DNA from 4 places in the Streptomyces sp. iso_384 genome. Region 3 is predicted to be linked to each of the others. Evidence: riboswitches for the same ligand, from Rfam matches in the RefSeq annotation. Region 3 holds a riboswitch; each other region holds the start of a gene.
The links. A riboswitch is a leader RNA that binds a small molecule or an ion and turns the genes downstream of it on or off. The one in region 3 is predicted to bind cyclic di-AMP.
Positions count from the first base shown of each region.

Region 1 (2,188 bases), 2.2 Mb from region 3:
TGCTCGACCAGGTGGGCCGGATCAATCCGGCGCACGGCGGTGACACCTACAGCGCGCTGCGGGCCGCCCAGGCCCTGGCCTCCCGGGCGGCGGCCCTGCGCGCCGCCCTGGCCGTGATGCACGAGCGCGGCGAGTCGCGGATCCACGCCGCCACCCTGGCGCGGGCCCTGCGCGTCCTGGACGGGGAGCGCAGGGCGGGCCGGGTCGCGATGCCGCCGCCGGTGGACCGACCTCGGTGAACCGACCCGCCCGGCGCACCGGGAGCGCCTTACGGGAGCGGACCGGTCGACCCGCCGCACAACACGCCCGGTCGCGCGATCAATTTTCCTCGCTCGTTCGGCGTAGGCGATCACCCGCGCGAGCGACGGTCCAACTTGCGGTCGGCGCACGACCCGTACTCGAAATGTTCCGTTTCGTCGCTGGTGCGAGGGTGTGCGCCCGGCTCGCGGGCGAGCGCGAATCCGACCTGTCCACCTGAATGGATCAGTGGTGAGGAGACTCACAAACCACCGTTTCAGCTCGGAAATCCGGCACCGGGTGCGTCAAGATCCCTGGGACGACAAGCCCCCGCCACCGCGGCGGGGCGGTCCGGGCGGACGCCGAGTCCTGCCGCCGCCCGGATGACTGGTCGACAGAAGTGGATCGGCAGGAGTGGAGGACCCGAGCACAACGGGCCGACCGGGAGACCGGGAAGCCCTCGGGGTGAAGCCGCGTGGAGCGGCCGGGCAACTTCGCCAGCCCGAACCCGACAGGTCATCCTTCACAGGCGGCTGACGAAGGGTTGCGCATGTCTGCGCAGGTTCATGTCCCGTCCCTGTTCGCCCGGGTCGGCACGGCCTCGGTACTCACTCTGGCCGTGACGTCCACGATGCTGGCGCCCGGCCTGGTGAGCGACGCCGAGGCCGCCACCCACTCGACGAAGGCCCTGAAGGTCGCCGCGTCGAAGAAGGGGGCTCCCTACAAGTACGGAGCATCCGGCCCCAGTCGCTTCGACTGCTCGGGGCTGACGCTGTATTCGTTCAAGAAGGCCGGGAAGAAGCTCCCCCGTACCGCACAGCAGCAGTACAACAAGACCCGCCATATCCCCAAGTCGCAGCGCAAACGCGGCGACCTCGTCTTCTTCCATTCGGGGCGCAGCGTCTACCACGTGGGCATCTACGCCGGGGCCGGGAAGATCTGGCACTCCCCCAAATCGGGGGACGTGGTGCGACTGGCGAAAATCTGGTCCAAGAGCGTCTGGTACGGACGGGTCCGCTGACCCACCGACCGGACGCTCTTTCCGTGCGGGCGCTCCTCCTCGCGGAAACGGCGTCCGGTCTCAGCGCAACAGCGGGCCGGTGACCAGCGCGAGTCCCAGACCGGTGAGCGCCACACCGCTGCCGCCCTCGATGGCGCGGGCGGTACGCGGGCGGCGCAGCCACCGGCCCAGCCGGTCCACGAGCAGGGCGACGGCCGGGAACCAGATCAGCGCCAGCACCACCACGAGGGCCGCGAGCAGCAGGGTCCTGGGCAGCGGCGGCTGACCGTGGGGCACGAACTGCGGCAGCAGGCTGAGGAAGAGGACCGGGGCCTTCGGGTTGAGCGCGTTGGTCAGGAACCCCTGGCGCAGGGCGCGCCCGAACTCCCGGGGCACGGGCCGCCCCGGCGCGCCCTCGGGCGCAGCGTCGCCGCTCGCCGGGCGGCGACGCCGGATCGCGTACAGCGCGCTGATCCCGAGGTAGAGCACGTACGCGCCGCCGAGCAGCTGGACGGTGCGGAAGAGCACCGGCATCGTCACGAGCACCGCGGCGAGTCCGGCGACCGCGAGCGCGGTGTGCACCAGCAGACCTCCGGCGACGCCGAGCGCGGTGGCCAGGCCGGCGGTGCGCGAGGCCAGGGCGTTGCGTACGACGACGGTGAAGTCGGCGCCGGGCAGCGCGACCATACCGGCGGCGACCCCCGTGAAGGCGATCAGTTGTGCGTCCATGAGGTCCACCTTGGACCTGCGGAGCCTTTAGCGTGTACTTGCAATCTTCTGGGTCTGCCTAAAGGAACGCTTTCATGTACGACCCGACACGGCTCGCGGCACTCGTGGCGGTGGCGGAGGCCGGTTCGATCACCCGCGCCGCCGCCCGCCTGGGCTACACCGCGCCCGCGCTCTCCCAGCAGCTCGCCAAGCTGGAGCGGGAGGCCGGGGCGGCTCTGCTGG
Region 1 covers NZ_JBWBTT010000001.1:3,207,456-3,209,643, reverse strand. The annotation lists gene AC0VY3_RS14290 (hypothetical protein) at 1-239, shown strand, start outside; cyclic di-AMP (ydaO/yuaA leader) riboswitch at 620-784, shown strand; gene AC0VY3_RS14285 (C40 family peptidase) at 788-1,258, shown strand; gene AC0VY3_RS14280 (LysE family translocator) at 1,319-1,966, opposite strand; gene AC0VY3_RS14275 (LysR family transcriptional regulator) at 2,041-2,188, shown strand, end outside.
Region 1: it holds a riboswitch for cyclic di-AMP, as region 3 does, so the genes downstream of both, AC0VY3_RS14285 (C40 family peptidase) here and AC0VY3_RS04540 (transglycosylase family protein) in region 3, are expected to answer to the same signal.

Region 2 (2,188 bases), 3.7 Mb from region 3:
GTCCGCGAGGACCGAGCGCAGCTGCTCGATGTTCCCGTCGCTCACCAGCCGCCAGAACTCCGCGCCGTCGGCCGGGTCGGAGAGTGGAATGCTGACATTGCGGACACCGGGCAGCTCGATGTCGTAACCGTCGAGGCGGTGGTCGGCGGAGTGCCGGAAGTCGAAGACCGTGTGCAGTCCGAGCCCGCCGAGGAAGGCCGCGTCCTCAGCGGTGGCGTGTGCCAGGTGGCCGCTGCGGTAGAGCCGTCCGAAGGCGGTGCGCCGCCCGTCCGTGGTGGGGAGCCCGCCCACATCGCGGAAGTTGCGGACTCCGGTCAGCACGGTCTCTGTCGGCGGGACCTGCGGCACCTGCTGCGTCACGGTGGCTCCTGGGATCTCTGGCGTCGGCGCGGCTCGCCGGCGAGGGCGCTCCCGTGACGATACGACATCGATTCGACAGAAAATCATCACGGTCGCCACCCCGTCGCGGGGTGCCGTCGAGGCCGGACTGACCCGGCGTCAGGAGCACCCTCGGCAGCGTGTCCGTATTGGTGCATTTCGCAGAACATGCCCCGCTAATGGGGGAGATGAGATTCCGGAGGTGAGCGGGATCATATCCGTGACGGACCGTGGCGAGGGCGCCCGGGGGTATTCCCGTTGCCCGTACGGAAATCCAAGATCCGTAATCCACGGAGTGTGACGGGAAAACCGGGGCGATAGCGAATCGATGATTCCGGCGCGCAACCGATGGCTTGTTCCGCTCGTCCTGACCGGTTTACGGTCGCCGCAATCCGGACGGACCGCCTAATCCTGCCGCCGCCCGGAATTCGCACCCACCCACTCACGTGTGGCAGGAGCGGGGGAACCAGGTAAGCCGCCGATCCGGAGCGATCCGGACCGGCTCGGGGTGAAGTCGCCGCAACGCGACCGGGCATCTCCAGCCCGAACCCGACAGCTCACCTCGCAGGCGCCGGAGAGGAAATTCCCCATGCCCGCAAAGGGTAAGCACCGTCGTCCGAAGTCCGGCCCGATCTCCCGCGGCGTCCTCGTCGCAGGGACCGGCGGCGCCGCACTCGCCCTCCCGCTCATCGGCGCCACCGTCGCGAGCGCCGCCGACCAGGCCGCTCCCGCCGCGAAGCCCGCCGCCGCCTCGGTCGCCGCCGCGCACACCGCCCCGTCGGCCGCCCCCGCCGCGTCGAAGGCCGCCCCGAAGACGTACTCCGTCGTCTCCGGCGACTACCTGTCGAAGATCGCGGCCGAGCACCGGCTCAAGGGCGGGTGGGAGAAGCTGTACCAGGACAACCGCTCCACCGTCGGCGACAACCCCAGCCTGATCCACCCGGGCATGAAGCTGACCCTCGGCGCCAAGGGCTCCGCCCCGGCCGAGAAGTCCGCCGCTCCCAAGGCTGCCCCGAAGAAGGCCGCTCCGGCCCCGAAGGCCGCGCCGAAGGAAGCCCCGAAGGGCGACACCATCTCCGCCGACGACTCCGAGGGCTCCGACAACTCCGCGCGGACCGGCTCCTCCGAGGCCACCGGCTCCGGCTGGTCCGCCCCGCTGGCCAACGCCAACGTCACCACCCAGTACCGCGCTTCCGGCGCCAGCTGGTCCAGCGGCTACCACACCGGCTCGGACTTCCAGGCCGCCTCCGGCACCCCCGTCCTCGCCATCGGACCGGGCACCGTGGTCTCGGCCGGCAACAGCGGCTCGTACGGCAACGAGGTCGTCATCCAGCACGAGGACGGCATGTACTCGCAGTACGCCCACCAGTCCTCGCTGAACGTCTCCGTCGGCCAGACCGTCACCGGCGGCCAGCAGATCGGCCTCTCCGGCTCCACCGGCAACTCCACCGGCCCGCACCTGCACTTCGAGGTCCGCACCGGCCCGAGCTACGGCTCGGACGTCGACCCGATCGCGTACCTGCGTCAGCACGGCGTCTCCGTCTGACCGGACGCGGACAGAAGTAACCGAGGGGCGGTGCGCGGCGGCGCACCGCCCCTCTCTTTATTCCGGCTTTACCAAAACCTGACCGGGTGGTCTATCTCACCACCCGTCAACCCCGTATTACGGTCGCGTAGGTCACATCGGACGATGCAGGATAAGTCCTTGTGGCAGACGATTCGAGAAACAACCAGCAGCACATCATCGGGTCGTACGCGGCGATCGGCGACAGTTTCACCGAGGGCGTCGGCGACCCCGGCCCCGACGGGA
Region 2 covers NZ_JBWBTT010000001.1:4,713,204-4,715,391, reverse strand. The annotation lists gene AC0VY3_RS21140 (tyrosine-protein phosphatase) at 1-360, opposite strand, end outside; cyclic di-AMP (ydaO/yuaA leader) riboswitch at 804-964, shown strand; gene AC0VY3_RS21135 (M23 family metallopeptidase) at 968-1,924, shown strand; gene AC0VY3_RS21130 (SGNH/GDSL hydrolase family protein) at 2,086-2,188, shown strand, end outside.
Region 2: it holds a riboswitch for cyclic di-AMP, as region 3 does, so the genes downstream of both, AC0VY3_RS21135 (M23 family metallopeptidase) here and AC0VY3_RS04540 (transglycosylase family protein) in region 3, are expected to answer to the same signal.

Region 3 (2,188 bases):
CGAAGCGGACGCACCCGACGAAGCGGATGAATCCGGCGAGTCCGGTGGGGCCGACAAGTCCGGCAAGGGTGAGAAGAAGGATGAGAAGGAGAGCGACGGTACGGGCGAGGGGAGCGAGACCCCCGACTCCTCGGTGACGCCCACCACCCCGCCGTCCTCCGAGGCTCCCGACGCCACCGGCCCCTCCGACGCCCCCGACGCCTCGACCGGAGAGAGCGGCCAGGGCGGCAAGCACCGCGGCGCCCCCGCGCCCGAGGAGGCCGCCGGCGGCCAGGACGACGGCCCGCGTGGTTCCGGCCGGCACGCCTCGCGCGGTGACGGCGACGCGCGCGACGGTGGCGCTGCGGGCGCCGGTGCGTACACGGTGCAGCCCGGCGACAACCTCTGGGCCATCGCCGACGCCCAGGAACTTCCCGGCGGCTGGACCGGCCTGTACGAGACCAACAAGGACCTCCTGGGCTCCGACCCGGACCTGATCCTGCCCGGCCAGAGCCTGGATCTGGGCCTGGGTCAGGACGCGGAGCGGAGTGCGGACCAGGGCGCTGGTCAGGGTGTGCCGGAGAGCGCCGAGGTGCCTGCCGCCAACTGATTCAATTCGGGCGAAAACGCCCGGGAAAATCAGGCAGTTCAGAGACCTATGTCCACTTTTGCGGAAGTGAGACATGGGTCTCTTTGCTTCAACTGGCGCGTCTCGCCCGGCCGGTCCGCGCGTATCGCTCCCGACCTGCGGAAATGCCCCATCGGTCGCAGTGAGTTCGGGTTGATTGCCCTCTATGTCCATCTTTGAATGTCGGGGTTGCCTGTGTTTACGGTCGGAGCCGCTCGCACCGCGGGCCCCGTCGACCGTCACGCCGAATCCTGCCGTCGGTCGAAGGGAACAGACGCGTAAGCGCCGTAGGCAGGAGCGGGGGACCCAGGTAGGCCGCCGGGTCCGCACAGCCCCTCCAGGGGGTGTACGGGACCGGCTAGGGGTGAAGCCGTGCGCAAGACGCACGGCCGGGCAACTCATCAGCCCGAACCCGACAGCTCACCTCGTAGGCGTCGGTGAGGAGATTCGTTCCATGCTGCTGAACAGCAAGGGCAAGCACCGCCGCCCGTCCAAGGCCGCCCGTATCGCCACCCTCGCGGGTGTCACCGGTGCCGCCGTCGCCGTCCCGCTGATGGGCGCGACCAACGCATCCGCCGCCTCCGTCGAGACCTGGGACGCCGTCGCCCAGTGCGAGTCGGGCGGCAACTGGTCCATCAACACCGGCAACGGCTACTACGGCGGACTGCAGTTCTCGCAGTCCAGCTGGGCCGCCGCCGGTGGTACGCAGTACGCCGCGCGTGCCGACCTGGCCTCCAAGGACCAGCAGATCGCCACCGCCGAGAAGCTCCTCGACCTGCAGGGCCCGGGCGCCTGGGCCTGCGCCGGCGCCGGCGGCCTCACCAACGACGGCGTGGACCCGGGCGTGAACACCGGCTCCGGCCAGTCCGAGAGCAAGCCCGAGCAGGCGCAGCCGGAGCGTCAGGCCGAGCAGCCCACCACGCGCTCCGAGCAGCGCGAGGCCCCCAAGGCCGAGAGCAGGAAGACCGTCACCACTCCGACCGGCGAGAAGGTCGAGAAGGGTGACGGCGAGTACAAGGTCAAGGCCGGCGACACCCTGAGCAAGATCGCCGAGAAGGAAGGCGTCAAGGGCGGCTGGAGCAAGCTCTTCAAGCTCAACGACGACATCGTCGAGGACGCCGACCTGATCTTCCCGGGTCAGCAGCTCCACCTGAAGTAGACGCCGTATCTCCTCCCCGGAGGAGAGGCGTCCGGCGGCGCTTCTCCTCGCACGGCTTCCCGGCCCGGCGCGCTCATCCCCCCCAGCGCGCCGGGCCGGGTTCTTCGTGGGCGGGGGGCCGAGGGAGGTGCGGTTGCGTTCACCTCTTGTCGGCAACACGTGTTACCGCTCAGTAGATATCTAGAGTTTTGTCCCGTTACGCAGGTCCTTGGGTCCTTTTTCGTCCCAGGAGACGGGCGGTCGGCTGGCCGACGCGGCCGGGCCGGATAGGCTCGGGTCGCAAGGCCACAGTGACCCTGCACAACCAGTGTCAGATCCCAGAAGGAGATGCCTCGTGCCGTCCATCGACGTCGTCGTAGCCAGGGAAATCCTCGACTCCCGGGGCAACCCCACGGTCGAGGTCGAGGTTGGCCTCGACGACG
Region 3 covers NZ_JBWBTT010000001.1:997,447-999,634, forward strand. The annotation lists gene AC0VY3_RS04535 (transglycosylase family protein) at 1-589, shown strand, start outside; cyclic di-AMP (ydaO/yuaA leader) riboswitch at 881-1,056, shown strand; gene AC0VY3_RS04540 (transglycosylase family protein) at 1,062-1,766, shown strand; gene eno (phosphopyruvate hydratase) at 2,101-2,188, shown strand, end outside.

Region 4 (2,188 bases), 4.6 Mb from region 3:
GTGCTGCGCTCCAGCGGCCCCGACTCGGGCGGCGCGGCGATGCTCGCGATCAGCGGTTCGGTGGACACGGAGTCCACCGGACCGGCGCTGGAGGACCTCTGGAAGGTTCTGCGGACGCTGGCCGCCGAGGGGCTGACCGACGCCGAGCGTGAGACGGCCGTGCAGAACCTGGTGGGCGTCGCCCCGCTGAAGTTCGAGACCGCCGCCTCGGTCGCCGGCACGCTGGCCGACCAGGTCGAGCAGCACCTCCCCGACGACTACCAGGCCGACCTCTACGCCCGGCTCGCCGAGACGGGCACCGTGGAGGCGACCGCCGCCGTGGTCAACGCCTTCCCGGTGGACCGCCTCGTCACGGTCCTCGTGGGTGACGCCGCGCGGATCGAGGAGCCTGTCAAGGCACTCGGCATCGGCGAGGTGTCCGTCGTCACCGGCTGACGGCATCCGTGGCACACCGCCGCGAAGAGGACCCCGACGAACGGAAAGTTCACCGGGGTCCTCCATTTTTGACCGATTGGCGAGCTTCGCTCCCTTTTGTTGGAGAGGTTGCCTGTCTGCCCTGTGGGATGCGCGACAAATCCCCCTGTCCGTTTGGTGATGGGAAGTCGCCCCGCCTAGCGTCGGCCCGGCTGTCCGTCACCCGTATGCCGCATCCGCGGCGCCGGGCAGTCATCGCCGAGTCCCCGTCAGGCGCGAGCCTGGGGAGCCGGGGACCCACACGCAGTCCCTGGGGTGAATCGGAGGCCCGTGCCGTGAACCGGCGCGGGGATCCGTAGGAGACCTTCCTGCTCCTAACCCGTCAGCTAACCCGGTAGGCGAGAAGGAAGGAAAGGATCAGCCTCTCCATGGCGTTCACCCGTGCCACCGGGAAGCACCGTGCCCCGAGCCGCCTGACGCGCCGCAGCGCCCAGGCCGCCGGCATCGCGGCCCTGGCCACCACCGGAGTCATCGGCTCGCTGTCCTCCCCGGCGCTCGCCGCGGACGCCGAGGCCGCCAAGGTCGCCGACACCGGCCTCACCCAGGCCATCGCCCTCGACGCCACCCTCGCCGACCAGATCGACGCCCAGGCCCAGGCCCAGAAGCAGCAGGCCGAAGTGGTCGCCAGGGCGAAGGCGAAGGCCGCCGCCGAGGCTCGTGAGAAGGCCGCCAAGGCCAAGGCCAAGGCGAAGGCGGAGGCCGAGCGCAAGGCCGAGGCCCGCGCCAAGGAGATCCGCGAGGAGAAGGCCCGTGCCGCCCGCGCCGCCGAGCGCGCCCGGCTGAACGCCTTCCACCTCCCGGTCGCCGGCTCCCACGTCACCACCGGCTACAAGACCGGCGGTTCGCTCTGGTCCTCCGGCAGCCACTCCGGCGTGGACTTCATGGCCGCCTCCGGCAGCTCCGTCGTCGCGGTCGGCGCCGGTACGGTCGTCGAGGCCGGCTGGGGCGGCGCGTACGGCAACAACATCGTGCTCCGGATGTCGGACGGCACGTACACCCAGCACGGCCACCTCTCCTCGATCGGCGTCTCCGTCGGCCAGAGCGTCTCCTCCGGCCAGCAGATCGGGCTCTCCGGCTCCACCGGCAACTCCACCGGCCCGCACCTGCACTTCGAGGCCCGCACCACCCCCGACTACGGCTCCGACATGGACCCCGTCGGCTACCTGCGCTCGCACGGTCTGAACGTCTGACCCGCCTCCGCACGCCTCCGCCCGAAGGCCCCGGCACCCGCCGGGGCCTTCGGCAATTCCAGCCTGAAGATTTCCATGGATTCCGGCCTGCCATCGGAAATTCCGGCAGATTGCAATAGAGTCACGGAACAGACGTCGGGCGGCCGCGTTTCGCGGGGATCAAGGCGGAGGTTCGGACATGCGCATTCCCGCGCATTCGGTATGCACGGCAATCCGTGACGACATCGTCTCCGGTGTCTACGAGCGCGGCAGCCGCCTCACCGAGGAGCTGCTGGCCCGCCGCTACGGGGTCTCCCGCGTCCCCGTCCGCGAGGCCCTGCGCACCCTGGAGTCCGAGGGCTTCGTGGTCACCCGCAGACACGCCGGCGCCTGTGTCGCCGAACCCACCGCGCAGGAGGCGGCCGACCTCCTGGAGCTGCGGATGCTCCTGGAGCCGCTGGGCGCGGCACGCGCCGCCCAGCGCCGCACGGAGGCCCATCTGAAGGTGCTCCGGGGTCTGGTCAGGCTGGGTCAGGAGCGGGCCC
Region 4 covers NZ_JBWBTT010000001.1:5,611,962-5,614,149, reverse strand. The annotation lists gene AC0VY3_RS25170 (M16 family metallopeptidase) at 1-435, shown strand, start outside; cyclic di-AMP (ydaO/yuaA leader) riboswitch at 661-829, shown strand; gene AC0VY3_RS25165 (M23 family metallopeptidase) at 843-1,664, shown strand; gene AC0VY3_RS25160 (GntR family transcriptional regulator) at 1,843-2,188, shown strand, end outside.
Region 4: it holds a riboswitch for cyclic di-AMP, as region 3 does, so the genes downstream of both, AC0VY3_RS25165 (M23 family metallopeptidase) here and AC0VY3_RS04540 (transglycosylase family protein) in region 3, are expected to answer to the same signal.